4 regions of the Dysgonomonas sp. UBA7630 genome follow, and region 2 is predicted to be linked to each of the others. Evidence: riboswitches for the same ligand, from Rfam matches in the RefSeq annotation. Region 2 holds a riboswitch; each other region holds the start of a gene.
What was found. Region 2 has a riboswitch for cobalamin ahead of B3P17_RS00335 (threonine/serine ThrE exporter family protein). Riboswitches for the same ligand answer to the same signal wherever they lie in the genome.
Positions count from the first base shown of each region.

Region 1: another riboswitch for cobalamin. It lies ahead of B3P17_RS02940 (TonB-dependent receptor); the one in region 2 lies ahead of B3P17_RS00335 (threonine/serine ThrE exporter family protein).
Region 3: another riboswitch for cobalamin. It lies ahead of B3P17_RS02875 (precorrin-2 C(20)-methyltransferase); the one in region 2 lies ahead of B3P17_RS00335 (threonine/serine ThrE exporter family protein).
Region 4: another riboswitch for cobalamin. It lies ahead of B3P17_RS03920 (TonB-dependent receptor); the one in region 2 lies ahead of B3P17_RS00335 (threonine/serine ThrE exporter family protein).

Region 1 is NZ_DLIY01000006.1:98,408-107,515, reverse strand. Features, by position in the region: gene B3P17_RS02975 (hypothetical protein) at 29-223, shown strand; gene B3P17_RS02970 (NUDIX hydrolase) at 292-708, shown strand; gene B3P17_RS02965 (winged helix-turn-helix transcriptional regulator) at 773-1,126, opposite strand; gene B3P17_RS02960 (NAD(P)H-dependent oxidoreductase) at 1,205-1,759, shown strand; gene B3P17_RS02955 (GNAT family N-acetyltransferase) at 1,884-3,107, opposite strand; gene B3P17_RS02950 (endonuclease/exonuclease/phosphatase family protein) at 3,242-4,114, opposite strand; gene B3P17_RS02945 (cobyrinate a,c-diamide synthase) at 4,314-5,615, opposite strand; cobalamin riboswitch at 5,726-5,921, shown strand; gene B3P17_RS02940 (TonB-dependent receptor) at 5,971-6,696, shown strand; gene B3P17_RS02935 (TonB-dependent receptor plug domain-containing protein) at 6,730-8,166, shown strand; gene B3P17_RS02930 (ABC transporter substrate-binding protein) at 8,175-9,108, shown strand, end outside.
Region 2 is NZ_DLIY01000001.1:79,061-85,301, reverse strand. Features, by position in the region: partial or broken gene B3P17_RS15835 (phosphoenolpyruvate carboxykinase) at 1-1,208, opposite strand, end outside; gene B3P17_RS00340 (threonine/serine exporter family protein) at 1,239-1,745, opposite strand; gene B3P17_RS00335 (threonine/serine ThrE exporter family protein) at 1,748-2,596, opposite strand; cobalamin riboswitch at 2,747-2,930, opposite strand; cobalamin riboswitch at 3,097-3,299, shown strand; gene pflB (formate C-acetyltransferase) at 3,475-5,706, shown strand; gene pflA (pyruvate formate-lyase-activating protein) at 5,791-6,241, shown strand, end outside.
Region 3 is NZ_DLIY01000006.1:80,962-90,069, forward strand. Features, by position in the region: gene B3P17_RS02860 (TonB-dependent receptor) at 1-325, shown strand, start outside; gene B3P17_RS02865 (helix-turn-helix domain-containing protein) at 456-1,250, shown strand; gene B3P17_RS02870 (RidA family protein) at 1,422-1,826, shown strand; cobalamin riboswitch at 1,838-2,038, shown strand; gene B3P17_RS02875 (precorrin-2 C(20)-methyltransferase) at 2,321-3,028, shown strand; gene B3P17_RS02880 (ABC transporter substrate-binding protein) at 3,034-4,164, shown strand; gene B3P17_RS02885 (iron ABC transporter permease) at 4,165-5,196, shown strand; gene B3P17_RS02890 (ABC transporter ATP-binding protein) at 5,201-6,202, shown strand; gene cbiD (cobalt-precorrin-5B (C(1))-methyltransferase CbiD) at 6,199-8,022, shown strand; gene cobM (precorrin-4 C(11)-methyltransferase) at 8,030-9,108, opposite strand, start outside.
Region 4 is NZ_DLIY01000011.1:112,162-121,269, forward strand. Features, by position in the region: cobalamin riboswitch at 764-970, shown strand; gene B3P17_RS03920 (TonB-dependent receptor) at 1,141-3,147, shown strand; gene B3P17_RS03925 (YncE family protein) at 3,155-4,348, shown strand; gene B3P17_RS03930 (PKD-like domain-containing protein) at 4,360-6,051, shown strand; gene B3P17_RS03935 (hypothetical protein) at 6,067-8,190, shown strand; gene B3P17_RS03940 (hypothetical protein) at 8,258-9,108, shown strand, end outside.

The DNA of each region.
Region 1 (9,108 bases), on a different contig from region 2:
ATTTTCAAAATCTTTTCCGAGCATGATCATGCCTCCTTTAGTACTAATAAAGAAGATCGCAGCTATTATCATAGGTTTTATCGGCTCTGCTGAACAAGTCAAAATAATAACTAATTTTGTAAGAACAATAAAAACATTGAAACCCGAAATACGTTATTTCTATGATCCTGTTATGGGTGATATTGACAAACGGCAGTGCATGGGATCGGATGTTCCGAAATAGGCAAACAGTACTGAAAGCGATAAATTATAATTCCAGCTCGGAAATAAAACAAAAATGGTTAGAGAAATATGTGCAAAATAAAATTTATTCGTACTGTAGGGCTTCTTGTTATAAAAAATGACAAGCTGCTCCTAGCTTATAGTAATAATAAAAGAGCATGGTATTTGCCCGGAGGAAAAATTGAGACGGATGAATTAGCTCAACAATCTTTAGTGAGAGAAATATGGGAAGAACTAACTCTCAAAATAGATGTTAAGTTGCTAAAATACTATTGCCATATTACTGCGCCCGCATATGGTGAAGAGGAAAATCTGATAATGGAGCAAGATTGTTATTTATACGAACTGCACGAAAATATATCCCCGAATAATGAGATCGAAGCTATCAAGTTTTTTGATAGTTATAGCTATGAACAGGAACCGGCACAAGTTATAGGTGTACTTCAGATATTTAAAAGACTAAAGGCTGATGGATTAGTAATTTAAGGAGAAGTTCCTAACAGAAAATATTATTCTTATAAATAGACGAATTTACTAAATACAATATATTCTAATCGACAGCCTCGCACTTTTTTCTGACTACGGTATGTCCCCAGTTGTTTATCGCTTCGAGAGCAGGCACGAAGGTATGTCCAAATGGAGTGAGTTTGTATATAACTTTCATTGGAGGCTTTTCGCCATACACAGTTCTTGATATTAATCCGACTTCTTCCAGTTGTTTCAATTGGAGGCTCAATGTCATCTCGGTTATATCCGGCATTTCCTTTCGCAATTGGCTATAACGCTTTTCTCCATCTTTTAAGTAATATAATATCACTACTTTCCACTTTCCTCCAATCATATCCATTGCCAAACTGACTGTGCAATGATACATTTTTCCATTAAATTCAATATTCTTTGCCATACCTCCAACCTATCCATTATGATAGTTATTGCAAAGGTAAATTACTATAATTAGTTTTGCAACTAAAATTATTATAGTATGGCATTACTTATTTTAGCTCATCCCAATTTTAATAAATCGATAGCAAATAAAACTATTGTAGAACGATTGCAAAAAAGTAATTTGGATATAGAAATTCGAAACTTGCACGCTCTTTATCCTGACTTTAGTATTGATGTGCAAGCCGAACAGGACGCTTTGTTGAGGCACAATACAGTCGTGTTTCAGTATCCATTTTACTGGTACAATATGCCTGCAATCTTAAAGCAGTGGTTTGACTATGTATTTGTTCATCAGTTTGCTTATGGTTCACAAGGTGACAAACTAAAAGGCAAGAATTTTGTACCGAGTTTTACCGTAGGTGCATTTGAAGACCAGTATAGAACACTTGAAAAGCATCATTTTCGGGTTTTAGAATTTTGTAAAAATATGGAACAGACAGCATATTTTGCACAAATGAATTACATTGACCCTGTATATTTTCATGGAACATCCGGTGTGTCCGGTTATGGTGAGTATGAAATAAAAGACAGGGCTGAAAGACATGCTGAAAAACTAATATCTCTATTATCTGAATGCAGTAAAAAAGTTTAGCAAATATATGCAAAATTGAGAATGACTCTTGTCAGGTCTATTGCTTAAATCACATCTCATAGTGGAATAGAAAGCAAGTCAAGTAAGAGATATAAAGCTTCAATTATTATTATAGAAAAAGTAATTAAAAATAATCAGAAAAATACGGTTGATTATCTGGTATTATTTGTTCTAGGACTTCAATGATATCATTATCTGCCTGAAGTCGTTCAATCCGATGCAGATATGAAGGACTACGATACGACATAAGCATAGTTGTCAATGTTTGAATATCGAGATATACAGGCTTACCTACAGCTTCACTTGTATGAGTAAGCCTGCCTTTATCATCTTTAACTAAGCCAAACGCTCCCCTATTCCATTCTGCGATCGAATCGGAAACTACAAAATGGAAAGGAGTAAATACATCCAGGTTTTTAAACGGAAAATTATTAAGAAATTCAACCACATCAACTATTCTAGCCATATAATAAGGTTCGATTGTCTCTTGTATCTGTCCATCATCCAAAAAGAAATGAAGAGGATCATTCTTGTATATATTTCCTTGTACCTCTTCTATCATTGAGTAATGAGCATAAACAAAATTCCATAGTCCTATTCTTGCTTCTTGATTTAGATATATAATATCTTTGATATGAAATATATCTTCTTCTATCCAATATAAGATATATCCTTGCGGAATGTCATCTTTATCATAATAAACAGCCGCGGTTCTTTCCTCTTCATTTTCCCATCTCCAATATTCCTCCCACTCTTGTGTAGCTCGTATTAAAGCCCCGTGGTTGCTCCGTGCAAATTTATCATAGACCGAGATTACATCCGGATCGTTAACAGATAATCTTTCAGCAAAGCCTTTTACGGCAATGTTTTTGGGTATCTGGCTATCTTTTATTGTAAAAGTCAAATGATCGGACATTATCTCCCACCCTTTACGCCGATAATAAGGGATAGAATAGGGATAGAGATAAGAGATCCATTGTCCTTTATTCTTCATTATTTCTAGACCTGATTTTATGAGATCATTCATCAAACCAAGGTTTGCATATTCAGGATATGTACCTACTCCTGTTAACCCTCCCATTGAAAATATTTTTCCATGAATATTTACTTGACAGGGATAAATACATAATTGAGAGATTAGCTGATCATCATTAAACCATCCAATAACATCTGCATTCTTGAGAATGGGACGTTTAGACTTTACAATCTCGCCATCCTTATATCCACTTTGCAGGATATCGTTATTGGTTACCTGAAATACATAACGCAACAATTCATTAAATTGGTCTATATATTCTAAGCCAAAAGGTTTTAAGATTAAACGCTCCCTTATTTTATTTCTTTCCATAACTGGAATTATGTTATTTATAAAAGGTCTTAAGTTTTCTTATTTAACAGGATACAGAAAAAAAATGTTTACATTATATCTATACTGTAAGAGGACAGAAATAAATATTCCGATTTCTTTCCTTTAAAATTAACCTAATTAGCCCATTCTGCATTTACTAATATCGGAAAATGATCTGAAGGAAATTTGCCGATGTTATAAGTATCAGTTAACATTCCCCATCTTTTTGTCTTAAAGTGCTTACTGAAATAGATATGATCCAATATTTCGTTGTTGCTTATAATAGCTCTATCTAAATTGTCTAATTCTTCAAGAGGCTTTCCCCAAGCATTATATGACGAGTTATTGGCATACGGTTGTTCAACATCATAATAGGTATCTCTTAAGACTTCCGAGTTATTAAGAAGCTGAGCCCAAGAACTATCCATTCCTCCATTTAGGTCTCCCATAAATATGACGGGATTATCCCCTACTATTTCTTTGATTTTAGTCAATATCAATTTACTACTTTCGTTGCGTGCATAATCTTTTTCATAATCATAATGAGCACTGAAAACGAAGAAGCTCTTGCCTGATTTGATATCCTGTAATTCAACCCATGTACAAATACGGTTGCAACAAGGAGCATCCCAACTTTTAGAAGGTACATTAGGTGTGGCAGACAACCAGAAGTCTCCATTACTCAGTACTCTGTATTTGTCTGTTTTGTAAAATATTGCGGAATGCTCCCCTTGTCCGTTACCGTCTCTTCCCTCCCCGTAATAATCATAACCGGGTAGAGCAATTTTCATATCCTTTAATTGATTCGGTAAAGCCTCCTGAGTTCCAAAGAAATCAAAGTCGTGATACTGTACTAACTTTGCAATATACGGAAAGCGATCTTTCCACATATTACCCACATCGGATGAATTGTCATTTCTAACATTATACGTTCCTACATTAAATTTTTGTGCATTTAGAGTAAAGGCAGTCATGAATAATACTGCACTAATAAAAATTTGTTTCATTATTTAATTAATTTGAGAATTAAAGGTAATAAGTAAATATAATTTCTTGATGATATATTCTCAGATTATAACTTTCTATAACGGTTTATGCAATAGAACTGATAAAAAAACTTATATATCGATACATATGATAAACTATGTTATTATGAGTTGTAACCAATCATCAGAGTTGGTGCACTTGATACAAACTACACTTTTATCACTTAAATAAATGTAACAAATTCTCCATCTCAGCCCAATATATATGAGTATATCCTGCAATTACATTTTTGTAGCGTAATAACTTTGTATCTACTGGAACCTCCTTTGCATTATACTGCTGCGTTATACTTTCCATGTTATTTTCAATATGTGAATAATGAAATTCGTGTCCTCTAATAGTTATACTATTATATTCAAATTGACGGTATCCTAATTTAAGCTTCATGTTTTCCATTGAAGCCTTTTGCTTGAAAATATCTACCATTGGATATTCTATCCCATCCTTATCTGCTATAGATGAAGACAGATACATCATTCCACCACATTCTGCAAGAATATTTCCTCCATTTTCCGCATAATCCTTAATAGCCCTATGTAGCAGTTTATTTTCGCTTAGCTGTTTTGCATATAATTCAGGATATCCTCCCGGGAAATAAACAAAATCTGACTTTGGCAAATATCTGTCTGTTAAAGGACTAAAGAAGGTCACCTCTCCTATTTTTCTTAAATATTCTATATTTTCATGATACATAAAATTGAAGGCTTCGTCGGCTGCAACTGCTATTTTCAGATTCAGAGAGGAATGTTCTTTAATTCGATGTAATTCTGGATTTCCTATTTTGACTTGCGTATATGATAGCAATTTATCAATATCAATATGTTTTTCTACAATTGATGCGGCAATATTAGCAAAGTCATCTAGAAGAAAATCTTGATCGATACTTAATCCCAAATGACGTGAAGGCACAGTCAGATTTTCATTTTTAGGCAGGTAGCCTAATGGGACTATACCGACATCGTGGCAAGCATCTGCGAGAAATTTATAATGACTTTCGGATCCAACATAGTTAAAAATTACTCCTAAGACATTTATCTTTTCATAAAATTCTTTGAATCCATACAATAACGGAGCTGCTGAATATGCCATAGATTTGGCATTTATAACCATAACAACAGGGATATTCAATAGTCCTGCAATTTCGGCACTGCTTCCTTTCATCTTGTCATATCCATCAAATAGCCCCATCACTCCTTCAGTAATACAAGCATCATTTCCTGATGCGTATTTTGAGTACAGATATCTGACGTGATTCTCTGTTGATAAGAATAAATCGAGATTAACCGACTTTTTACCTGAAGCCATATCATGATATTTGGTATCTATATAATCTGGTCCACACTTAAATGGTTGTACTTTAAGCCCTCTGTTCTTTAATGCTCTCAATAAGCCTAAAGTAACCGTTGTTTTTCCTGAACCCGAACTTGGCGCAGCTATAAGAAAGCTGGAAATCTCTTTCATGAGTAATCTGGTTTTATTTTCAGCAAAAGTATAAAAAGCCATCAATGAAATGAATTTTACCAAGAAAATATATTTTTTAAGAATTCTTTTTAATCCTATTTTTTTTCAATTACCTTTGAAGCCGCTTAGGTGATGTATTCAGACATTCGTCTGTTGCATAAAAGGGAATTCGGTCAGAATCCGAAACAGTGCCCGCTACTGTGAATTCCATAAAATTTTGAGTATCACCACTGCCACTGTCACAATGATGGGAAGGCCTCTCAAAATGGAACAAGTCAGGAAACCTGCCTAGCATAAATTAATAGATATTCCCGGGGTCAGGAATATAATTAACTAACATTATACTTCTTTTTTAATGAAACTAAGAATTATGCTAACAGCATTGCTATGCTGTATTGCAAGTATTTCGTTCGCTCAGTTGAGCTTGCGCGGAAGAGTTGTTGATGAAAATGAAAAGCCGATCGCTGGCGCCAGCGTATGGATTGAGTACACAACCATTGGAACATCCACAGATTTGAAGGGTGAGTTTAGTCTTGAAAAAATCCCGGAAGGTAATAATCTTCTAAGAATTAGTGCACTGGATTATAATGGAGCTCGTGAGACAATAAACAGATCTAATGACAACATCCTTATTCGTATGAAACATTCCCCTCTTAAACTGAATGAAGTAGTAGTAACAGGTACCGGCACAATCAACAAACTTAAAAACTCGCCCGTTGCAATAGATGTTATTTCTCAGAGGGAACTCCAAAACACGAATATTCCTACCTTCGAAAATGCCATGATTGCCTTAAATCCCTCTATGTCATTCACTCCTAATGCAATGGGTTCGTATATGCAGCTGAATGGATTAAGTAATAGATATATACTTGTGTTAGTCGATGGAAAAAAGCTTGGGGGCGATGTGGGTGGTAACGTCGATCTGAACCGCATTGATATGGGAAATATCAAGCGTATAGAAGTCTTGAAAGGAGCCGCCTCTTCTTTATATGGTTCGGATGCAATAGCTGGAGTTATTAATATTATAACCAATAAGCCAAAAGATTTGGTGAACTTCTCTACAGAGACACGCCTCTCTTAGTATGGACAATTTACTCAAAATGCTAACCTGTACTTGAATGTAGGAGGTTTCTCCTCCTCTACTTCTTTTCAGCGAAATCAGGCTGACGGTTGGCAACTTAATAAAAAGGAAATAATAAACGATGAAGAAGTAGATACGGATAAACAAGCCATGTTACGCTTCTATTCAGATGTTTTCAGCCAGCGTTTTGGTTATAAAGCGACAAAAGAATTGAGCATGTATGTAGAGGGAAGTCTTTTCGACAAAAAGTTTAAACGACCTGTAAGTGCTTATGGGTTCGATATGAAATATGTCGACTATTCGTTTGGTGCCGGTGCAAAATATTTATTGAAAAATAATGGTTTGATTTCATTAGACTGGAATACCGACCGTTTTGAATATTTTAAAGCTTACCTGAAAGAAACCAAAGACAAAAACGGTGTCACATTTATGCCGGGAGATGAAGAATTTGTGAGAAGGCAGAAGTACAATAATGTAAATTTGAAAGGTACATTCAACGCCGGAAAGTTCAATAAAGTAACTGTAGGGTCAGAGTACAAGGTAGACAACCTATATGCTCCGGCAGATAGCATCGGAGGTTCCAGAAATGTTTATACGCTGGCTTTTTATGCTCAGGATGAAATAAATCTTTTCGGAAAGCTGAATATTGTTCCCGGAGTTAGATATATATACAATGAAACCTTCAAAAACAGGGTTACACCTAAAGTCAGCGCGATGTATACTCTTAATGATTTCAATTTCAGAGTATCATACGCTACAGGTTTTAAAACACCTGACTTAAAACAGTTATTCATGAAAACTGAAGTTACCAGCAAAGGTAAAACCACTTTAAGTGTAGGGAATAAAGATCTGAAGCCCGAAAGCTCAAACTATTATTCTGTCAATGCTGAATATATAAAGGATTTTCTTTCATTGGCTGTTACAGGTTATGTTAACAACCTTAAAAACAAAATCGACACATATGAAATAGAATTAACACCTGAAGAAATAGCTGAAGGATATAATAAGAAATCATCGTATCATAATATAGGTAGATCTCGTATTCAAGGTGTAGACTTTACTTTTAATTCATACCTTGGTTATAACCTTACCTTAGGAGGAGGATATAGTTATGTGAATGCTAAAGACCTAGATACAGGTAAGCGTCTTCAACGTATAAGTCGTCATACAGGAAATGTTAACCTGAATTGGTTTAAAGATTTCGGGTTATTCAAGTCAAATTTTAATTTAAACGGACGCCTGCAAAGCCGTAGATATTATGATGATGGTGATGATGCACGTGCTTATCAATTATGGAACTTTGCTACACGTCATACATTCAAGAGTATAAATGGTCTTGTATTTGAACCGGGTTTAGGTATTGAAAATATCTTTGACTTTGTAGATGATAAACCTTTCAACCGCAATTATGCGACTTTATCACCCGGACGTACATTTTATGCCAGCCTGAAAATTAAGTTTAGTAAGTAAGATTGTTTATGAAATCTTCAAACTTATTATACCTCTTTGTTTTCTGCTCAATTCTTTATTCCTGTTCTTCGATCGGGAATAAGGAGAATGAAAATATTGAAAAATATCAGCTAAGACATGCTCGTGGATTCAATGTAGAACAATATGAAGATTACAAATTGGTAACCGTACGTGACCCTTGGGATACAGTGCGTACTCTCTACCGATATATATTAATTGATCGTGATAAAGAAATTCCGACGAACCTGCCTAAAGGAACTATCGTAAAAGTACCATTGCCAACTGTGATCGCTTTTTCTACGATTCAATGTAGTATGTTGCAAGAAATAGATGAACATCATCGTATAACAGGGGTCTGTCAGGCCAAATATATAGACCTGCCTTATATCCAAGAACGATTGAAAGCCGGAAAGATTATAGATTTGGGCAGTATGCATAAACCGGATGTTGAACAATTAATCAATCTGATGCCATCTGCACTTATTGTATCAGCGATGGAAACCGGCATGGGCTATTTGGATAAGTTAAGAATTCCTATCATTGCTACTACTGACTATATGGAAGATACTGCTCTCGGTCGTGCCGAATGGATACGCTTCCATGCATTGTTTTACGGAAAAAAAGCGCTAGCCGACTCGCTTTTCCAAGAAACAGAACGCAGATACAATGAAATAAAAGATAGGGTAAAGAATGCATCTAATAAACCAACAGTATTCAACGACCTGAAATTTGGTAAAACATGGCGAATTGCTGGAGGAAAAAGCTATCTGGCAAATCTGATACGTGATGCGGGAGGCGAATACGTTTGGAATGATGATAATTCAACCGGATCGACACGCTTGTCTGCCGAAATGGTACTCGACAAAGCAGGATTGGCTGATATCTGGCTGTTGAAGTACAATCGAGAAGAAGATTTCACATATAATAGGTTGAAACAAGAAG
Region 2 (6,241 bases):
AATTGCAAATATCCCATATCATCGAATATTACACGCATGTGACGTATATATTTTTCGTTGAGCGTGCGGAAAGCTTCAAGACTTTCAGATTTACCGGCTCCACTATCACCCATTATGATAATATTTGCTTCTTTACCATTCTTCAGAGCAATATTTACCATAGCCCCATGAATAGGCAGATTGCCTCTTTCCATTTGCTTGATATTATGCAGCGTAAGAAGCATCTTCTTCATATAGCCAAAATAGTCGATATCATCGCAATAATTAGCATAACCAATCAATATATCATTCTTCTTATCCTTATGATAGAAAGTACGTTTTTCTTCATAGCCGTCAGGGTATCCAAATACGTAAATCAAATCAGGTTTCTTTCCTACATAATCATTGCCTTTAGCCAACTCAAACAAGTTAGCAAGACCTAAACCATGACACATAAAATCTTTATGGAAATAGACAAAAGCTAATAAGTTACCAACTTTTGCAGGATACAGAAACCACTCATCCTCATTCAGAATCAAATTAGCCAAAGGATTTGTTTGATGTTCCTGAAAAATACCATCTCTTGTATTCTTCTTTGTATATGAAATATAAGGAGGATTAATAACTACTGTTCCTATAAATGGTATAGATGCAAGCCCCTTATACTCTATCGGGCAATTCCATTGCATATCGTTAAGCATCAAGCCCGCATTCGCCCCTGCGATAGTCTGACGGTATACGCTATGACTGTATCCCATTACAGTTTCTTCTGTACGTCTGTAGATAGATAGAATCAACTCATTAAGAAGTTGGTTTGCTTGCACAAAGCGCACATTTTGAAGACCATCACCCATGCGATTGTTATGAACAACAGTAACCCTTTCCAGCCTTCTCCAATAGTTATAGAGCATTTCTATAAGTTCTATAAACAAGCCTTTATCCTTAAAGAATGGAGCAAATTTATTATTTACTACCAAAAGCTCATCTATTTCACATACAGTCAAAAGCTTCATAACCTCTATCAAAGACAAGGTGAGCTCTTCATCAGTTTTGAAATCTTTAATAAAATAATCGTAAATAATCTGGTTATCTTTCTTTATTCTGAAAATAAAGGATTCAACCACCCGATGAAACGCGTAACTACTTAAAATTTTCTGCCTGTTATCACAATACTTCAAAGAGAAATTGATGATAGCACGACCCCTGTTTAATGTAAATTCTTGCAGCATCTTTGTTATTAATTAGTTAATATATTAGTATCAAAATATTTTTATCCCTAAATCTTTTATCTTCTTTATTTTCTTTACACTCTTTTTCCGAAACAATAATGCGGCAATACATATACCGATTGCCAGACAAAAGAGTAAAGAAGATGTCAATATAAAATTGTAAACCGTGTCGTGTAATAAGAATGCTGTTTTTGCACCCGTCGTTCCCTCTTCGTATATTCTTATACATCCCAGCATCGTCTTGTAGGCATACAAACCCGGTATCATCGTTATACAAGCCGGCAATGTAAATACAACCGGAGGAGTATGTATTTTATGAGCACAATAGATACCCAAAAGCCCTATCACAACAGTCCCACTCAACGTAGCGGAGATCAAGCCAAAACCAAAATACAACAACGTAAAGCGAATAGCATGCCCCAGCCCTCCCAGCAAACCGGCAACCAACAATCCCTTCTTTGGCGTTTCGAACAATAGTGCAAAACCTATAGCAACAAAAAAACTAAGAAGAGCGTCTTTCAATATATCTATTAGCATAATCAAAAGTTATTTATTCCTATTATTGTCATACTAATAAACATACCTACAGCGATACATAAGAGAATAAATCCACCGAATGCTCCACGGGCAATACCTGTAGGGATATACCCTTCAAGCAAATCGATTATACTATTTATCAGAGGAACTCCCGGAATAAGGAATAATACAGAAGTAGCAATAGATGTTTGAGGCAAATAACCAAATCCCGACAAGATATTCAATCCTGATATGGTTGTTGTCACAAACGCTGAACAGATTACAATAACCATCAGGTTAAACTTTCTTTTAATCATCTCCTGACGCACCGCAAGCCCCACGAATGAGGCTACAAAAGCAAAAGCCCCATCTATTAAATTCCCCCCGGCAAGCAGACATAACGATCCGCAAGCTATTCCAATAAACAGACGAACAAGCCAAACAGAATAACGAGAGGTATCTTTCAATCTTTTTATACGCTGGTGCAACTCCTGCAAAGAAATCCGATCTTCGGCAAGTTCCCATGTCAGCAAACTGGTATTGGTGAGTATTCCAAAGTGTACCCCATGATGTATTATCTTTTTATTGGCTGTTACTATGTTTTCCTCATTATCCATATTGGTTACTGATACCGATACAGCAGTAAATGATATCAGCATTTCTACTTTATAGTTTGTCTTCTGTGCTATACGTTGTACATTCCTATTAATTCTTTCACAGTGGGCTCCCGATTCAAGCAAGAGGGTACTGACCTCCAATATGATGTCTACAAATTCCTTCAACGACAACTCTTTGTCTGAACGTGTGTCTGTGTCTTCTACATCTGCACATCGATCATCAACATGCGAATAATCAAGAACGTTTGCGCGCATTTCTTTCTAAACTTTTTACGATTAAACATAAATGTAAAAAGCTCTTTTGAACTTCTCAATGCTGCAATAAGAACACACCTGGATAATAACATCTCCTCCGACAAGAGGGATGAATGAAATTATTAGACATAACACTTTTATCGCGAAGCATTGTCAATCCGATTTAAGGCAGGTATCCTGGCTTTCACCATTTCTATTTTCCTTCCCATCTCTGCACGAAACAGTGGATTTTAAATAGAAACTTTCGCGGTGACTACAGTTGCGCGACAGCTCAGGACTTTCACCTGATTCCCTATTCTCCTCAATATCTGAGGCACCTTAGCGGTTGAAGAATAATGATAAAGAACTTTCGGGAGGCAAAGGTATAGGAAAAAATAATAAATAGCACATCTTTTTTATTTTTTCCTATACAAAAAGATATAAAAGAAAACAAAAAGAGAAGAGTCTCAATCAATAAGCATTTTCACATTAAATGTTTATTTTTATGCTTAAAAACATATAACTTTGTCACAGGTTTTGGTGTCATTTACTATATCCATAGAAAATGATGAAAAGGGAATCAGGTGAAAATCCTGGACAGACCCGCTGCTGTAAGCTCCTCCAAAGACTTTGAACAATACTCTATCCACTGTTCTTACACTGAATGGGAAGGATGCTCAAAGATAAAGTAAGTCAGAAGACCTGCCAAGACCATATAGTTTGAAGCTTTCGAGGAATAAAGCTGAAGATTTAGGATGGGACCTTTTTCATAAAGGGAAAAGCCTCCTCTATTTTATTTTTATTCTGTTACATTTATTTAAATACGTCTGTATTTATTTCTTATTCTATTCCACGTAAGCTCTGAAAATTGAGTACTTAGAAATTTATTTTATAACTAAATGGAAGCATATAAAAACTTTAAAGGCACACGGTGGCAAGAGGAAATCAATGTAAATGATTTTATACTCCAAAACTATAAAGAATACACAGGGGACGAATCTTTTCTACAAAACCCTACTGAGGCAACAATCAAGCTTTGGGAAAAGTTAAGCACAATGTTTATTGAAGAAAAAGAGAAAGGCATATATGATGCCGAGACTCGAATACCTTCTCAAATTGATGCTTATGGACCCGGATATATAGACCAAGAGCTGGAAAAAATTGTAGGAGTTCAAACAGACAAACCGCTAAAAAGAGCAATATTCCCTAACGGAGGTCTCCGTATGGTGAAACAGAGTTTGGCCGAATATGGTTATAAACTCGACAAAGGAACAGAAGAAATATTCTCAAAATACAGACGCACACACAACGAAGGAGTATTCGCAGCTTATACCGACAGCATCCGCAGAGCCAGAAGTAACGGATTGTTAACCGGCCTACCCGATGCTTACGGACGTGGACGTATTATCGGCGATTATCGCAGAGTAGCTCTTTACGGTGTAGATCGATTAATATCGGAACGAGAAAAACGTTTCCAAGAATGTGACCCAATTGTAATGACAGACGATCTGATTCGTCTTCGGGAAGAGCTAAGTTCGCAAATAGAAGCATTACTAGCCTTGAAACGTATGGCTGCTTCGTACGGGTTTGACATTTCTCAACCGGCGAATACAGCCCAAGAAGCTATCCAATGGACATACTTTGGATACCTGGGAGCTATCAAAGACCAAAACGGTGCAGCAATGAGCCTCGGACGTGTAACCACTTTCCTCGATATCTATATTGAAAGAGATTTGCAGGCAGGCTTAATAACCGAAATAGACGCACAAGAGCTTATCGATCATTTTGTGATGAAGCTACGTATTGTCCGTTTCCTTCGCACTAATGAATACAATGAACTATTTTCGGGAGATCCGGTATGGGTAACCGAATCGATCGGAGGTATGACAAACAACGGAAAGTCGATGGTTACGAAAAATAGCTACCGTATGCTTCATACACTATACAACCTAGGGCCTGCACCCGAACCTAATCTAACAATATTATGGAGCGACCGTTTACCCGAAAGCTGGAAGCATTATTGCGCCAAGGTTTCTATCGATACTTCATCACTTCAGTACGAGAATGACGACCTGATGCGCCCTCAACTAGGCGATGATTACGGCATAGCATGTTGTGTATCACCGATGCGAATAGGACATCAGATGCAATTCTTCGGTGCAAGAGCGAACTTGCCTAAAGCATTGCTATATACGATAAATGGAGGTAAAGACGAAATAACTAAAGCGCAAGTATTACCAAAACACTGGGTAGAAAAGGTATCAGGAGAGTATCTTGACTTTGAAGAAGTTTGGGAAAAATTTGACCGCACCTTGGATTGGGTTGCCGAAACTTACGTAAAAGCATTAAATATCATCCATTATATGCACGATAAATATTCATACGAAGCTTTAGAAATGGCTTTGCATGATGTTGATATCGTTCGGACACAAGCATTCGGGGTTTCGGGGTTATCCATTATCGCTGACTCTTTTGCTGCTATCAAGTATGGAAAAGTACGCATCGTAAGAAATGAAGAAGGTGACGCAGTCGACTATATTATAGAAAAAGATTACGTTCCGTTTGGAAACAACGACGACAAGACCGACAGGTTTGCTGTGGAAATAGTAGAAAAGTTCATGAGCAAAATCCGTAAACGTAAGATGTATAAAGATGCTATACCTACACAATCAGTGTTAACCATCACTTCAAACGTTGTTTACGGAAAGAAAACAGGAAACACCCCTGACGGACGACGTGGAGGAACACCTTTTGCTCCGGGAGCCAACCCTATGCATGGGCGTGATACCAGAGGAGCTGTAGCATCACTTTCATCTGTAGCGAAGCTTCCGTTTGCTCATGCAAATGACGGCATATCATATACTTTCGCTATTACGCCAAACACATTGGGTAAAAACAGAAAAGAAGAAGCTCAAAACCTCAGCGGACTTCTTGATGGTTACTTCTTACAAACAGGTCACCATCTCAACGTTAATGTATTTGACAGGAATCTGCTTATCGATGCGATGGAACATCCTGAAAAATATCCTCAGTTGACAATACGTGTATCAGGTTATGCTGTTAATTTCGTAAAACTTACAAAAGAGCAGCAATTAGATGTGATAAACAGAACGATTACTACATCATTCTGATACCCCATTAATACATATATGGTTGCCCCAAAAGTGTTTTAAATTTTGGGGCAATATCTTCTCTTATTAGGAAGAAAATCAATTATGAAAGGTTTAATTCATTCTTTCGAGTCTTTTGGAACTAAAGACGGCCCGGGTATAAGGTTTGTATTTTTTATGCAGGGCTGCCCTCTTCGTTGCCTCTATTGCCATAACCCAGACACATGGAATATGAACGATAAGGAGTACGAACTGATTCCGGAAGAGGCTTTCGAAGAAGTAAAGAAGGTAAAAAACTTCATACGCAATGGGGGTATAACCATTTCGGGAGGAGAACCCCTGCTACAACCTCAGTTTATTATCGAACTATTTAAGATGTGCAAGAATGAAGGTTTACATACAGCTATAGACACATCAGGATATATATTAAATGATAAGGTAAAGGAAGTTTTAGAGTACACAGATCTTGTACTGCTAGATATTAAACATATCAATCCTGATAAATATAAAAACCTCACAGCAAAACCACTAGAGCCAACACTTCGCTTCATGCAGT
Region 3 (9,108 bases), on a different contig from region 2:
CAAATCCTCGCTGGTTTTGGCTTGGAATGCTTCGGGAAAACCTTATCTCGACTATACTCAATACAATACGTTGCGTAACCCTTCATATACTCAGCTAGACTTGAGAGTAGATAGAACTTTTTATCTGAATAAGTATATGCTTGGCCTTTACCTCGATTTACAGAATGTAACACGCAGTTCATTCAAAAGACAAGATGTTATTGTAAGTACGGGAAATATCATAAATCCGCAAGCACCAATAGAAGAGCAACGTTACGAGATGAAAAACTTGAAACGTTCGAGTGCATCTATAATCCCTACCATTGGAGTAACATTTGAATTCTAAAAATTAGTAAGATTAATTCATTTTAAAAGATTTATCTTTGTAATATAAAATAGCGCTTACTTAGGATTGATATGTATTGTGCAACATTCTCTCATATTTTAGATTATCTATTTTACATATATAAAGATAAATGTTTTATAAAAAAATTATTCCAATAAAGGCTCTGCAAGATTACATCCAATATTTTTGGATATTGGAGGACTTTAAGAATAATTCTAGTGATAAATGTTTTAAGATTATCCCGGATGGACTACCGGCATTAATATTCCAACAAGAACCAAACTTGTTTTTTGATAGAAAGGGACAAGCGTTGCCTCAATTGTATTTATATGGGCAATATTCTAAATATACAGAGCATACAGTTAGTGGATACTTTAGCGTTATTGGCGTATATTTGCAACCAACGGCTTTAAAAACAATTTTTGGATTAGATGCTTTTGAGTTAAATCATCAAAATATTTCACTTGAAGACATTGTGAGAGATGCTATTCTTGAGCAACTTCTTAACGCAATTTCTTTAGAAGAAAAAATAAGCCTAATCTCTTCTTTCTTCCTTAAGCAAATAGAAAGAGTCAAAAATAATCATAAGAAGTTGGTGCATGCTTCCACATTATTACAAAATGGAAAAACTCTTAAAGAAGTCCAATTGGAAATGAATTTGTCGGAGCGAACATTAGAAAGAATTATAAAACAGTCTGTTGGATTATCACCAAAGATATTTTCACGGATTATGCGTTTTCAAGAGGGTTTAAATTCTTTGCGTCAAATAAATTTTGAAAACTTTACAGAACTTGCTTATCAATATGATTATTTTGATCAATCGCACTATAACAGGGAATTTAAAGAATTTACAGGAACTAATCCTAGAAATTTCATACTAAACTCAAAAGAGTATTTAGCTAACTTTCCTCAATGGCTTATCTAGAATTTGCTAGCGATGTGTTCTTTCTACAATCCAATTTACGAGAACTATTGTATTTCTTTTTCTGAGAGTTGTCGGTTTTATCCAATTTCAAATAATACACGACCTATACTTTTGCATTACAAAAGAAATACCGCTTTGGTATTTGAATTGTTTATTTAAAGAAAAATTGAAATGAATAGTGATAAAATCAAAAGAATCGTCAGATTAAATCCCGAGAATATATCAAAGCCTATTGGAAAATATTCACATGTGACTATAATTCCTAAAAATTCAACTCTATACACTTTCTCCGGACAGATTGGAGCTGATAATTATGGAGTTATTCCTGATAGTATGAATGAACAGGTATACAATACATTTAGGAATATTGAACAAATTCTGGAAAGTCAGAATTTAACTTCAGACGATGTTATAAAAGTCAATATCTGGGCTACAGAAGAAATTGTTTGGGATTTTTTTGACGCAAGATGGGAAAATCTATTTGGTACAATATACCCATCTATGACTATTGCTTATGTGAAGGCATTAGGTTTACCAGAGCTTAAAATTGAAGTTGAAATTTGGGCTTCAAAATAAAAAATATTAATACCTTTGCACTCAGATTCGGTATTGCAATTTCAAAATCGTGAAGTTGTAATAAAAGGGAACCCGGTGTGAATCCGGGGCTGTACCTGCAGCTGTAATTTCTCATAAAATCGGTTGAAAATTCCATGCCACTGTTTCGAAAGAAATGGGAAGGCTTTTAACCGGAGGATAGCCAGAAGACCTGCCAGATCTGACAAATAAACACCAAGCTTCCAGGGATAGAAGTGGTTGTGCAATACATCTTGTATTCATTGCTATTTTATTAATTTTCAGGAAACTCGTTGTTTTATTTTATTAGTTTTTTACAATAATAAAATAAGATATGAGGCATTACATATTTTTGAAGGCAGTATTGGTATGCTGCGGAATATACGAACATACAAAATCCGTATCTCTAAACATATTTATTGTAACTACTACAGGTATTCAGTTGCTTACCTTTTGTTGAATTAAGCATATTGTAACTATAATAATTTAAAATAAATATGTCTGATTTCGTTACATTTGTATCTCTTGGGCCAGGTGATGCCGAACTTATAAGCCTAAAAGCCTTAAACGCTTTGCAACAAGCAGATATTATCCTCTGCCCCTCGACTGTTTCACCAGTCGGAAATATGTCATCTCGTAGCCGTGATATTTTATTGGAACTGAATATTAATGATTCCGTTATTTCTCTTTTTGATGTACCTATGAGTAAAGATCGATCGCATGCAATACTCTGCTATAAGGAAGTTGCTGAGCTTATAGAAAAGCATTATGTGAAAAGATTAAAAATAGTTGTAGTAGCAGAAGGAGATGCAGGATTTTACTCTTCAACTCATTATATATCAGATAATCTTATATCAAAAAATATTCCTACAGAACGTATCGCCGGCATCCCGGCGTTTATTGCCTGTGCAGCCCTTGCCAATATCCATATAGCCAAACAAGAAGAAGAATTGCATATCATTCCCGGGATAATATCATCCAATGATTTAACGACAAGAATAGCAACAGGAAACTCTATCGTGATAATGAAACCTTCTCAATCGGAACAGGCTATAAAGCAGGCTATGTCTTCAATAGATAAAGTGGAAATACATTATTTTGAGAATGTAGGAATTAAAGAAAAAGAATTCTATACGCAGGATATACCTGAAATAATAGATCGTAAATTTCCTTATTTCTCACTATTAATAATTACAAAAGAATAATCTGGATGAAAAAACTACTTTTTATCTTATTTACTCTGGTTATTGCATTTTCGGGCTGTAATCAAAATAAGAATGCAAAAACTATCGGAGATCGAAACACTGCAGGTTCTATGAATATTAAATATGCCAAAGGCTTCAAAGTGACTAGTTCCGAAAACTATAAATTAGTTGATATAACCGATCCATCCGGGGAGAGCGATATGCATTACAAATATGCTCTGGTCAATAAAGGGAGCAACAAAGAGGGCATACCTGCTGATTATCAGATAATAGAAATACCTATCCGCAGTGTAATTTGCATGACCACACTGCAACTGTCAAACTTTATTAAGCTCAAGGCATTGGATAAGGTTGTAGGGATAACCAGCACTCGCTTTCTTTTTAATGAACAAATGAATAAGCAACTTAAAGAAGGTAAGACTCGTAAAATCGGTATAGAAGGTGAATTTGATAATGAGGCAATTCTCGCCCTAAATCCGGATATTATACTTGTTTCACCATTCAAAAAAGGGGGATATGATGCGATTCGAAACCTGGATATACCATTAATTAGTTTTTTAGGATATAAAGAAAGTTCTCCTTTGGGACAGGCTGAATGGATTAAGTTCATTGCTATGCTATTAGGAATAGAAGAACAAGCCAATAAACAGTTTGACGATATAGAAAACAAGTATAATAAATTAAAAGCATTGTCTGCTTCTGTTTCAAAACGTCCTACTGTATTGAGCGGTGAGTTACATTCGGGTAACTGGTATGTAGTTGGAGGAAACAGCTATCTCGCACAGCTATTCAGAGATTCAGGAGCCGATTATTTTATGAAAAATGATAACGAATCCGGAGGTTTTTATGTCGATTTCGAAACTGTTTATTCGCAGGGAGCAAATACTGACTATTGGCGGATGGTGAATAGCCACGATGGAACATTCACTTACGATGCTTTGAAACAAAGTGATGCTCGATATGCAGATTTTAAAGCTTTTAAGGATAAAAAGCTTATATATTGTAATCTGCGAGAGAAACCTTTCTATGAAAATACTCCTGTAGAGCCCGAAGTAGTTTTAGCCGACTTGATAAAGATATTTCATCCATCATTTTTGCCGGAACATATTCCTGTTTATTACGAATTACTTAAATAAATGAAACGTCCCTTGATAGTTTTTGCACTGATTTCTACCTCTATACTAGTTTTCTTCATTCTGAATCTGGTATTGGGCACAATTTCCATACCAGTGGGTTCCGTTTGGAATATTCTATTCGGAATAAAGGAAGAATCTATAATCTGGGAGAATATTATCTGGAGATCCCGTTTCCCTCAAACCATCACAGCCTTAGTTGCTGGCGCCGGATTATCCATTAGTGGATTACAGATGCAGACACTATTTCGCAATCCTTTAGCCGGACCGTCCGAACTAGGGATTAGCTCTGGTGCAAGTTTGGGTGTAGCTTTTATTATCCTGCTTTCAGGTAGTGTTGGAGGAACGGCACTGATCAAGATGGGATTGTTTGGCGAGATAGCAATATCTATAGCGGCAGTAGCAGGTGCTTTGGCTATAATGATTAACATTATAACTATTTCTCGGTTTGTAAGAGGAAACGTTATCCTACTTATTATCGGCGTTATGATAGGGTATATTTCAACAGCTATTATTGGAGTTCTGAAATTCTTTAGTAACGATGAAGATGTAAGAGCTTATGTAATATGGGGCTTGGGTAGTTTTTCTAAAGTTTCAGGTAATCAAGTGTATACTTTTGTAGGCATCATGATTGTATTAATACCTCTTTCATTCCTATTGAAAAAGACTCTCAATCTGATACTTTTAGGCGACGGCTATGCACGTAACCTTGGATTGAATGTAAAACAAGCCCGGCTCTATGTTATTGTTTGTTCGTGCATCATTACTGCTATCGTAACAGCTTACTGCGGGCCTATCGTTTTTTTGGGACTGGCTGTACCTCACCTGTGCAGAACTATTTTTGTTTCATCCGACCATCGGATACTCATGCCTGCTGTAACCCTTACTGGTGCTTCTCTGGCTCTGTTTTGTAATTTGGTGGCTCGTATGCCGGGATTCGAAGGGGCATTACCTATCAATTCGGTAACAGCATTGATTTGCGCACCTATTGTGATTTCCGTCTTATTCGGTAAACGCAAAAATGAAGTCAGTTAAAGTTATGCATAAGAAAAAAAAGACAATAGAGCTAAAAGACCTTGCTATAGGTTATTCATCACAAAAGAATATAAAGGTGATAGCCGAACATATAACTTCTGATATATGCAGCGGAGAACTTACCTGCCTGTTGGGTGCAAACGGTATTGGCAAATCTACTTTGTTGAGGACGCTAACCGCCTTTCAACCCAAATTGTCGGGTGATATCATTATTCATGGGAAAAAAGTAGAGGAATATTCTGAAAAAGAGCTAGCGACATTAATTGGAGTCGTATTGACTGAGAAATTCGAAATAAAAAATATGACATCTTATCAACTAATTGGGCTAGGAAGAAGTCCATATACTGGTTTCTGGGGAAAGTTAGCGCAAGAAGATAAGAAAAAGATAGAAGAGGCTATTTCGCTCGTAAAAATAGAAAATCTATCTGAGCGAATGGTTGACACACTAAGTGACGGAGAGCGCCAAAAAGTAATGATTGCTAAAGCTCTTGCACAGGAGACTCCGATTATTCTTCTGGATGAACCTACTGCATTTCTCGATTTTCCAAGCAAAGTAGAACTGATGCAATTATTACATCAGTTATCTCGCAAAACAAATAAGACAATCTTCTTATCTACCCACGATCTCGATCTGGCTTTGCAGATAGCAGACAAAATATGGTTGATGGATAGTGAACACGGGATTCAGATAGGTACTCCCGAAGACTTATCTTTAGATGGAAATCTGAGTAACTTCTTTGCTCGCAAAGGCATTGTATTTGACCAATATACAGGTTTGTTTAGAGTAGAGAATGATTTTAACAAGCAAATAAAGGTTATAGGGCATGGGCAAATATATGCTATGATCCGTAAAGCTTTTTTACGAAATGGGATTTTAGCTTCACGTGATATTGAATCTGACTTATCTGTCGAAATTAAGGAGAACAGCATTTTACTGTACAAACAGGATCAATTACCTATAGCAATTACAAGTATAGAAGAACTCTTAAACCAGATCATGATATGATACTTATATTCGGAGGAACGACAGAAGGCCGTAAAGTGGTCGCCGTTTGTGAAAGTGCAGCCAAGCATTTCTATTATTCAACTAAAACCAAATCACAGAAAATAGAAACAACACATGGCACTCATATTACCGGAGGTTTAGATGAGAAAGATATAATCGATTTTAGCAAAGAGAAAACTATAAAGCTGATTGTAGATGCCGCACATCCTTTTGCAGAAATATTGCATCAGAATATAGCAAAAGCATCTCGAGAATTGAATATCCCGGTTGTCAGATATGAACGTAACTATCCCAAACATGAAAAAGATTTGCTTTGGTTCGAGTCCTATAATGAAGGTATTGAATATCTAGAGAAAAATAATATAGATAATTTGCTTGCCCTAACCGGCGTAAATACTGTCGCTAAACTAAAACCCTACTGGCAGAAGCATAATTGCTGGTTCAGAATATTAGATAGAGACGAATCACGCTCTATTATCCAGAAAGAGAGTTTCCCTATAGAACAAGTTTTATATTATCAACAAGGTGAAGATGAAACCTTACTCTTTGAGAAGTTTAAACCTCAGGCAATTATAACAAAAGAGAGCGGCGAATCCGGTGGCTTCAAAGAGAAGGTTATCGCAGCCCGAAAACTCAATATTCCCGTTCTTGTCGTGAAACGTCCGGCTCTATCTCCTGATTTTATATCAGTCTATGGAGAGAACGGATTAAGGAAGCAGATAGAAAAACTTCTGCCTGAATTCTTCGATCTTAAAACCGGATACACTACCGGCACGTGTGCTACGGCTGCAACTAAAGCTGCTTTAACTGCATTATTAACCAAGGAAAATCAAACAGAAATCAGCATAACTCTTCCAAATGGAGAATGGATAAAACTTTCCATTTATTCGACTATATTAGAAGATAATCTTGCGAGTTGCTCTGTGATAAAGGATGCAGGAGACGATCCAGATGTTACTAACGGACACGAGATAGTATCTACTGTACAATTAACTCATGAACACAAAGGAGTTCGCTTTCTTCAAGGAAAAGGAGTTGGAGTAGTTACCTTACCCGGTTTAGGTCTTGAAATAGGAGGGCCTGCTATTAATAAGACTCCCCGAATGATGATGAAGCGAGAACTTTTCAAAGTTATGCGCCATTATCAGGATAAATTGCCGGAACAGAATTTAAAGACAGGAATAGACGTTACGATATCTGTACCGAAAGGTGAAGAAATTGCATTAAGAACATTTAATCCAAAGCTTGGAATAACAGGAGGTATATCCATTATCGGAACATCGGGCATTGTAAAACCCTTTTCCTCGGAAGCCTTTATAGCCTCTATCCGTCGCGAAATGCACGTTGCCAAAGCATTAGGATGTAAGAATGTGGTTGTCAATTCGGGTGCTAAAAGTGAACGATTTGTGAAACAACAATATCCCAATTTGCCTCCACAGGCATTTATTCATTATGGTAACTTTATCGGAGAAACGATTATTGCTGCTTCAGAATTAGGCTTTGAGCGCCTTACAATGGGAATAATGATAGGTAAAGCTGTGAAATTAGCAGAAGGTTCATTAGATACCCATAGTAAAAAGGTAATTATGAATAAGGAGTTTATTTTGGCTTTAGCGAAAGAAGCCGGTTGTTCAGAGGCTACAATAGACGCTATACAACAGATAACCATGGCACGACAGTTATGGGATGTTATTCCTGAAACAGAAGCTACATTCTTTTCGCTGATAGTAAGAAAGTGCCATCAGGTATGTATTACTTTATTTCCCAATGGCACATTAGATATCTTATTAATTGATGAGTTCGGTAATATTAAGCAATGAGCTTTATCTAAGACCGAAACAAGTGTTTGAACTGATGTGAATAAAGTTTAGACAATCCCTGACGATTTCCGATAGCTTCTCCTACAACTATCATTGTTGTCAAGGTTAGTTCATTTTCTTTGACAATTTTAGCTAAGTCTTTTAATTCTCCACGGTATATCTTTTCGTCTTTCCATGTCAGCTTATAACAAGCCGCAACAGGGGTTTCGGGTGGATAATGTTCCATAAGTTCCTGCTGAACCTGATCTACGATTGACGCACTCAAGAAAATACACATTGTACTTTGTGAACGTGCCAGCAAATGCAACTTTTCTTTTTCTGGTATAGATGTTCGTCCTTCTCCTCTTGTCAGAATGATTGTCTGTATTTTTTCAGGGATAGTAAATTGAGATTCTAAAGCAGCGGCGGCAGCTAGAAAAGAAGATATACCCGGCGTAATATGGTAAGACATATTATACTTGTCGAAGAAAGCCATTTGCTCTTGAATAGCACCATAGATACACGGATCTCCCGTATGTAAACGGACAATGAGTTTACCCTTATCATAGAACTCTTTCATTATCTCAAACTGTTCTTCTAAATCCATAGAAGCAGAACTCCGCACTGTCGCTCCCTGTTTAGCACAAAAAGTCAGTTCTACAGGTACAAGACTTCCCGCATATAGAATAAGATCGGCTGCTTCTAAGAAATGACGCCCTTTAACTGAAATTAAATCAGGGTCACCCGGACCTGCTCCAACAATCTCAATATGTCCCTGACGAATTGCCTTTCTGTCTATTGCTATGGCAAATGTAAAATCATTCCCGTCGCTCAGTTTTCCCTTTTGTTTTTCCAGTATAAGAGAGCCTCCACCTGCGCTTTTTATAGCTGAAGATTCAGCTACACTTGTCACAGTTGTTACTTCTTCAACCTTTTCGGATGGATTAGCAACTTCAATATCTCTCAATTCATTCGCTGTGTAAATATTTACAGGAATACTCTTAAGATGAGATTGAAGTACTTTTAGCAAAGGTTCATCTTTCTTTATATCTATCGATGAAACATCTTTAATAGAAGCTATAGCTATATTATTGTTATTTAAGGCTT
Region 4 (9,108 bases), on a different contig from region 2:
ATTATCATATTTCCCAAACAAATATTTGGTTCAAATTATAGAGTAGATCCTATATTTAAGTGATACTCGTTCTTTGTTAAATCAAAAAGAAGGAAGTGATAATATATTTGTGGTAATCTTGGAACAAATAAAACATGCTTATCTATATGAGAAAGTATTATTTTATAATTATAATATGTATATTTTTTTTGTACCGTTCCTAAATAATTGGGGGTAATTAATCTTGACAGATTATTACAGTCAAGGAATAACCAAGCATATTGATTTCGCTCGATAACTTTCAGTTCATATCTTCAGTATTAACTCAATATTATAATCAGGTTGGTTGTAAAGTTGGAGGCAGCAGACTAATATAAAAAGACAAAGATTTATCCGACTATAAACAAGGTTTTAAATGACACGTTGAAATATCCTAAAGTGTCTAGCTTCGCAGAATATAATAAGTTAAATCTATAGTATACATTTTTTAAACAATCGATTTTGCCTAATATTTTTTATGTATCGCAATATTTTTCTTTGAACGTTATTTAGCCTAAACTCGATAGAGAAAAACTATTTTGATCATATAATTCATAATAATTATATTTTCATAGGATTAAATAATTGTTATACTCTATCAGAAAAAATAGTCGAAAATAATTACATTTTATGTTCATACAAACTAAAAAGCTGAAACAACCCTCAAAAAGCTAAGAGTGGAACAAAAGCTCTCCTTGTTTTAATAATCTTTATAATAAGTTTTCTTTTTTAAATATTTAAACATACCTTTGTTTTCGATTTTGGTGTCATAATTCCAATAACTTACGGAAAAGTGATGAAAAGGGAATCAGGTGTAAATCCTGAACAGACCCGCTGCTGTAAGCTCTACTAAAATCTTTGAACAATACTCAAGCCACTGTTCAACAATGAATGGGAAGGACGATTCAAAGATGGAGTAAGTCAGAAGACCTGCCAAGATTATTATAATTTAAGGCTTTCGGGAAATAAAGCTGAAGAAGATGAAAAGCAGAATTCTGACCATCATTATTATGGTTGCTCTTTTTAATTTAATCGTTTATATTTTCCTGTTAAGTTATTTGATAATCCTTTAATCAGGTGGCTTAGATGTTGTCATTATGTGGGTTTAACCGAGTTGGGTTAATGTTTTCTTTTATATACTGTTGTTCCATAACGGGCTTCGCGCAAAGTAAACTAGATAGTATACAACATCTAAATGAGATAGTAGTCTCGGCTCGTAAAACTAGAGTAGATGTTATCCCTGTACAAGTACTATCGGGAGAATTATTACAAAATTTAAGTGCCCATTCTGTAGCTGATGCTTTGCGTTATTTTTCGGGTGTACAATTGAAAGACTATGGTGGTATTGGTGGTCTTAAGACTGTAAATGTACGTAGTATGGGTAGCCAGCATGTAGGTGTATTCTATGATGGGATTGAAATAGCGAATCCTCAGAATGGAGTTGTAGACCTTGGACGATATTCACTTGATAATATTCAAGCTATCTCTTTACATAACGGACAAAAAAGTTCCATTTTTCAGCCGGCAAAAGATTACAGTTCTGCAAGTTCTATCTACATAGAAGCTAAAACTCCTCAGTTTGGATGCAACAAAAAATATAATCTGAAATTTACTTTCAAAACAGGAGCATTCGGACTGATTAATCCTTCTTTGTATTGGGAACAAAAGCTATCTGAGAAATTAAATTCATCGTTTAATATTGATTACACTAACTCGACAGGTAAATATAAGTTTCGATACAAAGTTCAAAATACTGTTGACAATAGAGGGGGATACGATACTACCGCTGTTCGAAAGAATGGAGACATTCAGATATTTAGAATTGAGCAAGCCTTCTTCGGAAAGTTAAAAGGAGGTGATTGGAAAAGTCGTATTTATTTCTATACTTCAGAACGGGGATACCCTGGAGCGATTGTGAAAGAAGAACCCGGAAGATTTAAGCACGAAGATAGACAAAAGGATCGGAATTTCTTTGTTCAATCAGCTTTGAATAAGAGATTTTCAGACGTTTATGCAACAAAGATATCAGGGAAATATGCGTACGATTATTTGTATTATGAATCTGATACTTTAATTCAAAAGTTGAAAAATAAATATATGCTCCATGATGTTTATATTTCTTCAGCCAATCTATTTAATATCCTCCCTTCGTGGACAGCTAACATTTCTGCCGACTTTCAGTGGAATAAAATGAATGCCAATTTGGTGGAATTTATCTATCCGCAACGTTATTCTACTTGGGTAGCTGTAGCGACTTCTCTCGATCTGGATAGAGTAAAAATACAGGGTAGTTTACTCGGTACTTTTGTTCATGAATCTACCAAAGAAGATAAAAAAGACATTCAACGTGATTGGAATAAAATCACACCCTCCTTGATGGCCTCATGGCAACCATGGAGTAGAGAGGACCTGTTTTTAAGAGTCTTTTATAAAAATATATTTCGAATGCCGACCTTCACCGAGATGCATATGGCATATATGGGGACATTGTCTTCTTACCTCAAACCCGAATTTACCAAACAATATAATTTAGGGTTCGTATATTCAAAAAATATAAATTCATCATTTTTTCTAGAAGGACAAGTCGATGCCTATTACAACGAAGTTACAGACAAATTATTAGCTATCCCGGGCGGTGTAAATTTTCGTTGGACAATGAAAAATATTGGTCTTGTAAAGATAAAAGGAGTAGATATTGCTTTAACATCTACTAACAAGATAGGAAAAGATCTAACTTTAGATACTCGGATAAATTATACTTACCAAAAGGCACAGGACTATACTCCAATGGTAGTAGAGAGTGATACCATTACCTATAAAGGACAAATAGCATATATTCCGATCCACAGTGCATCGGCCATATTAGGCGTCAATTATAAATCATGGAATTTATCATACAGTTTTATTTATACAGCTACTAGGTATACAGGTAGTGCCAATATTCCCCGTAATAGACTTGAGCCTTGGTACACTCACGATATGGCTATCGGTAAGTCTTTTGTGTGGAGGAAAAATAAATACAAAGCTACCATGGAAATTAATAATCTATTTAATCAGGCTTACGATGTAGTCTTGAATTACCCTATGCCAGGAACAAATTTCAAATTTATACTCAATATAACTATTTAAGAAAATTATGAAAAGAAGATTATTCAAATTAGGATTTCTAATTCTAATTGTAGGATTAACACTTCTCTCTTCATGTAGAGGAGATGAAGAGGAACTGATTCCTCCCACAATAACACCGGTAGCTCCTGTTGATGAAACAACTGTTGTAGAAGGAGAAGAAGGTAATATAAAAGGATTTTATCTGTTGAATGAAGCCAATATGGGAAGTAATAAATCTTCCATTGATTACTTCGATCGTAAAACCGGTAAATATTGTCAAAATATTTATCCTTATCTGAATCCTAACATTGCCCATGAACTGGGAGATGTAGGTAACGATATCCAGATTTATGGGAATAAACTATATGCCGTAATCAATGTTTCAGGTTATGTGGAGGTGTTGGATGTAAATACCGCACGCCATATAGGTTCTCTCACTATACCCAACTGCCGTTACATCGTTTTCGACAAAGGTTATGCGTATATAAGTTCTTACAATGGACCTGTTAAGATAGAACCGGATACCCCACTAGGTTGTATCGTAAAGATAGACACTACCAACTTTAAGGAAGTTGGACGGGTTTCTGTAGGCTATCAACCCGAAGAAATGGTGATAAGAGATAATAAATTGTATGTCGCTAACTCGGGAGGTTACCGAGTTCCGAATTACGATAATACAGTGTCTGTTATTGATTTAGGTAAGTTCGAAGAAATAAAGAAGATAACAGTAGGGATTAATTTACATCGGTTGGAATTGGATAGTGATAATAATATCTATGTAAGCTCGCGAGGCGATTATAAATCTACGGCATCAAATACATATATCATCGGGAAAAACGATATGGTAAGCAAAACTTTAAACTTACCATGCTCTAATATGACCGCGATGGGCGATTCTATTTATATGTATAGTGTAGAATGGAGTCATATAACTCAAAAAAACACAATTACTTATGCTATTGTAAATACCAAAAGCCAAACAGTTGTATCTCGGAACTTCATTAAAGATGGAACTGAAAAGCAAATCGTAATACCGTATGGTTTAGCTATTCATCCCGAAACCAAAGACATATATGTGACTGACGCTAAAGATTATATTAGTCCGGGAACGTTGTTCTGCTTTGACAAAATGGGTAACCGAAAATGGTCTGTGGTTACAGGAGAGATTCCGGCTCATATTGTGTTTACAAAACATAGGTTGAAAAGTTTAATTTTAGATTAATAAAAAAGTAAATGATGAAAAATAAAATTTTATTTCTTTTTTTACTATTGAGTGGTTATTACCTCTCATCATGTTCTGGTGATGATGATATAGTTCAAAACGATATAACTATTACATTCTCACAAAATGAGTATAAAGTTAGAAAAGGGAAAACATTAGAGATTGTACCGCAAGTAACCAATGCAACCAATCCTATTTATTCGTGGAAATTGAATGGGAAAATTATTTCGAATGATTTACAGTTAAATTTCAGTGACTATAGCGTTGGCGAATATTTTATCATATTTAGGGTTGACGATGAAATTGGATATAAAGAGTCGCAGATTAAAGTTACTGTAGCAGATAAAATATCACCCGAAATAGAAATGGTCTCCAGCTATATTGCATATGTGGGGCAACCAATAGAGCTGAAAGCAACAGCCAACTATGCAGAAAACGCAGAATATGTATGGAGAAAAAATGGTGAAATAGTATCGGAAGAACAAGTGTACTCTTTTGTAGAAGAAAATTTAGGTTCATTTGCCTTGACTGTTAAAGTAACTACCGAAGAGGGTGTTGACATCAAAGCCCTAACAGTAGTCGTATTACCTGTACCCGAAGCTGAACTTTATTTCGATGATGGTCTATACCGAACCATAACCAATAAAAATAATCTACGCAAGATGACAGTCCCTCTTGACAGAACTTTGGTGTTAGCTCCTGTTATTTGCCATATAGATAAACCTGCCGGCTTTAAGTGGACTGTTGATGGAGTTGCACAAAGCTCGACTACCGAGTTTTTAAAATTTACACCTACCGAGAAGAAAGCTTATTTGATAGAAGTAACAGAAACAGGAACATCGGTAAAGGCGCAAGTAGAGGTTACTTGTACAGAGCCTGAAAGTACTTATTTCAGAGCAATACAGACAAACAGTAAAGCTGTTGCTACTAAAGCTTTCAATTACATTCCAGCTCCGGGACAGTTTATTGATTTCCAATCTCCATATCAAACAATAACTCAGGTGTTACAAAAATTCCAAACATCCGTAGATGCTAATTCTAATATGTTTCATATAGGGGCTTACGGAGGTTATTTTGTAGTAGGATTCGATCATAGTGTGAAAAATGTGGCAAATAAAGCTGACTTGAGCATCAATGGTAATTCTTTTGCAGGTTGGAGTGAACCGGGAGTAGTTTGGGTTATGCAAGATTCGAATGGCAACGGATTACCCGATGATACATGGTACGAACTGAAAGGCAGTGAGTATGGAAAGAAAGACAACATACAACGTTATGCTGTTACTTATTACAAACCTACAGAAAAAAGAACTGATGTAATGTGGACAGACAATTTTGGAAATACAGGTTCGGTAGATATTAATGGATATCACTCTCAAGACTATTTCTTCCCAATGTTTATAAAAGAAAGTGCTTATACCTTGACTGGTACACGTGTGCCACCGACATTCTATATTGCCGAAGGTACAGGTTATGAATCGTCCAGAGACTTAGGATGGGGGTATGTGGACAATCACAATACAGACCCAACGAGACCCATTGGGGAGTTTTGGATAGAAGATGCTATTCATGCTGATGGAAGTCCTGCTAACCTCACTCATATAGATTTTGTAAAAGTACATACGGCTTCTGTAGGTAAAGGCTCTTTAGTTGGTGAAGTATCAACTGAGCCGGGTAATCCTGTTGATCTGAATTTTAATAACTAAAAGACTAATTAGATAATGAAAAGAATATACCATTATATCTGTCTGCTGATATTGTCTGTCATTTTATTACCTGCTTGTAGTGACGACAACAAAGAATTTGAAGGAAAAGACAATTATATAACTTCTTTCTCTCTGAGACTAGAGAATGAAACAGAATTGAATGGATTAATTGAAGGTAATAAGATTACCATTAATGCTTCTTCCAGTCAGTCTCTAGAGCGAGCTAAGGCTACTGTAAAACTCAGTGAGAATGCTAAAATATTTCCTAATCCCGAGGAGATAACCAACTGGGAAGAAGATATAGTATTTGCTGTAACTTCTTACAATGGTACTCGTTCTCAGTATAAATATACTGTAAACAGAACTGAGCAGGAACAAGCCGGTACTATTATACTCGCTACTCAGGCCGATGTAGATGCTTTTGGACAGAAAGGCATTACTTCGATTGCCGGAAATCTGATTCTGGGGCAAATCTCAGGTAAAGATTCCATCAAATCATTAAGTCCGTTGGCTGGTCTTACACAGATAGGCTATTCTCTAATTGTTTATCCTACTGTCGATATGACTAATTTTGAAGGCTTAGAAAATCTGACTAAAGTAGGAGATCTTATTCAAATAGAATCTTCTCCAAGAGTGCAAAGCGTTTTATTCCCTGCTTTAGAAATGGCAGGAGGAGTAGCTTTGAAAAACGATTCATTAATAACCATTAGTTTTCCTAAGCTAAAGAATGTGTCTAAGTCTTTTGTTATTAACTCGGGGATGGGGCAGGTAATTCTTCCTAGTTTGGAAAGAGTGGGAGAAACATTCCGGTTAACAAATACTTTTTCCAATGTAAAAGCATTGATGCCTTCGGTTATATTACCGTATTTGAAAGAAGTAGGAAGCATCGAACTTTCTCGTCTGGAAAATGTAAAAAAAGTGGATTTTTCAGAATTGAAGACCATTGCTGATTTGAATCTTTACCCATTAGAAAAATTGATATATATAAATGCGCCTAAGTTGCAGATTATAACAGGTAAATTAACTACTTCAGCTACTAGTAAACTGAGCGAATTTAGCCTGCCGGAGTTGGAGGAGGTTAACGATATGATTGTAGAAGGAAAACAGATTACGACGGTTAATCTTCCTAAACTAAAGCGAGTAAAAGGAAAACTAAGTCTTAATTATGCCAAAATAAATGGACTGGCTAAAGGTTTTGAATCATTGGAAACGGTTGAAGGAGAACTTTATATGCTAGATCTAGCTATGAAAGACCTAATATTTCCTTCTTCGATAAAAAAGATTAATAGATTATCAATCTACAACTATCTTTCTGCACCTCTTACCAAAATAAACATCAAAGGTATGAATATAAAGGAATTGGCAGTAATGGCTTCGGCTGTTGATGGTGTTGAAATTATCGGAGATGATGTATTTAACGGAACATTAAGTATTCTGCCGGATAATGCTAAATCTTACACTCTTAAATTCCCAAAGCTACAAGGATTTTCCGAAGTAGATTCTCTGAGCCTCGGATCTTATATTTCTAATATAGATGTATTAAATATAAAAGGAATAAAAAAAATAAAGAAAGGACTTACTATTCCTAATAATAATTTACAGGATTTTTCTATATCAGATCTGGAAGAAGTTGGAGGAAACTTCACCATAAATCACCTGAATAATATTGTAGACCCTTCTGTAATTCAGATTAACATATCGGATCTTAAAAATGTTGGAGGAAATTTTAACGTAACCATTGATTCAAGGTCTGTCCGAACATTGAATGTTCCTAAGTTAGAATCAGTAGGAAGAGACTTCACCATTGGCACAGGCTACATGTCTACTTCATCATGGAGTCCTAGCTGCCATCTGAGATATCTGCTATTTCCTAAATTAACTAGTATAGAAGGAAAGATGAGTCTGGTGCCATACAAGGATGATGCTAGTAAGGTAAACGAGGAGCTAACAGATTTGAATGGTTTCTCAGCATTGAAAAAAGTAAGTGGTATAGAAATTAAAGCTCAAGCAGCTTTAGTCTCATATGCTGGCTTGAAGAATACACTATCTGCACTTACTGCAGGACAATGGATTGTCGAGAGAAATGGCTACAATCCAACATACGACCAACTTAAATCTGGTGCTTGGACAAAACCATAAACTATAAGATGGAATATTTAAGTAAGTGTTCTTTAAACTTAGTTTTAGAATTATAAACAAAAAAACAATGAAAATAAATAATCTGATATTTATATTACTCCTATTCGCTTTGGTGACAGCCGGATGTAGCGACGACAGAGACTTCAATGGAGGTGATAATTATATAACATCTTTTCGGTTGGAAAAAGATGGAATCTCTTTCAATGGGTCAATATCGACTATAAACAATGAAATAGTTGTTACAGTTCCTGAAAATATATTGCTTAATAATGCTACTGTAAATATTACAATTAGTGAAAATGCAACAATTAGTCCCGATCCTTCTTCTATAAAAGATTGGACAGCTGAGCAAACATTCGTCGTTAAAGGATACAACGGAACAGAAAGAAGCTATAAGTATAAATTAGAGCGTGGTGTCGTTTCACGCAACGGCGATATAAAATTGCTTACTCAGGAAGATGTGAATGCTTTTGCAGACATGGGGCTGACAGAGATAAATGGTAATATAACTATCGGTGCTGCTAGTGGCTCAGACTCAATACATACATTGGCTCCATTCTCTAAATTAACAAGCATCAAGTTTGGATTAACGATCAATCCGACTTATGCAGGGAAGAATCTGGATGATTTGAAAAATCTAAAAAAACTTGGCTCTCTGAAAGTTGTAGAGTTGAATAATACTTTAGAGGAAATAAATTTACCTCAATTAGAATACATCGTTACGGGGATCAATATTGATTTGCCAAAAAGATTACAAAAAATACTATTACCTGAATTAAAGCATGTGGATAGAGGTATATATATCAGCAAGGCAGAGGTCTTGAAAATGCTTGATTTAGGAAAACTAGAAACTGTCATAGAAGATTTTACTTTAGATGGCGGATGGGGTACAAATGTATTGGATGAGTTTAAAATTGG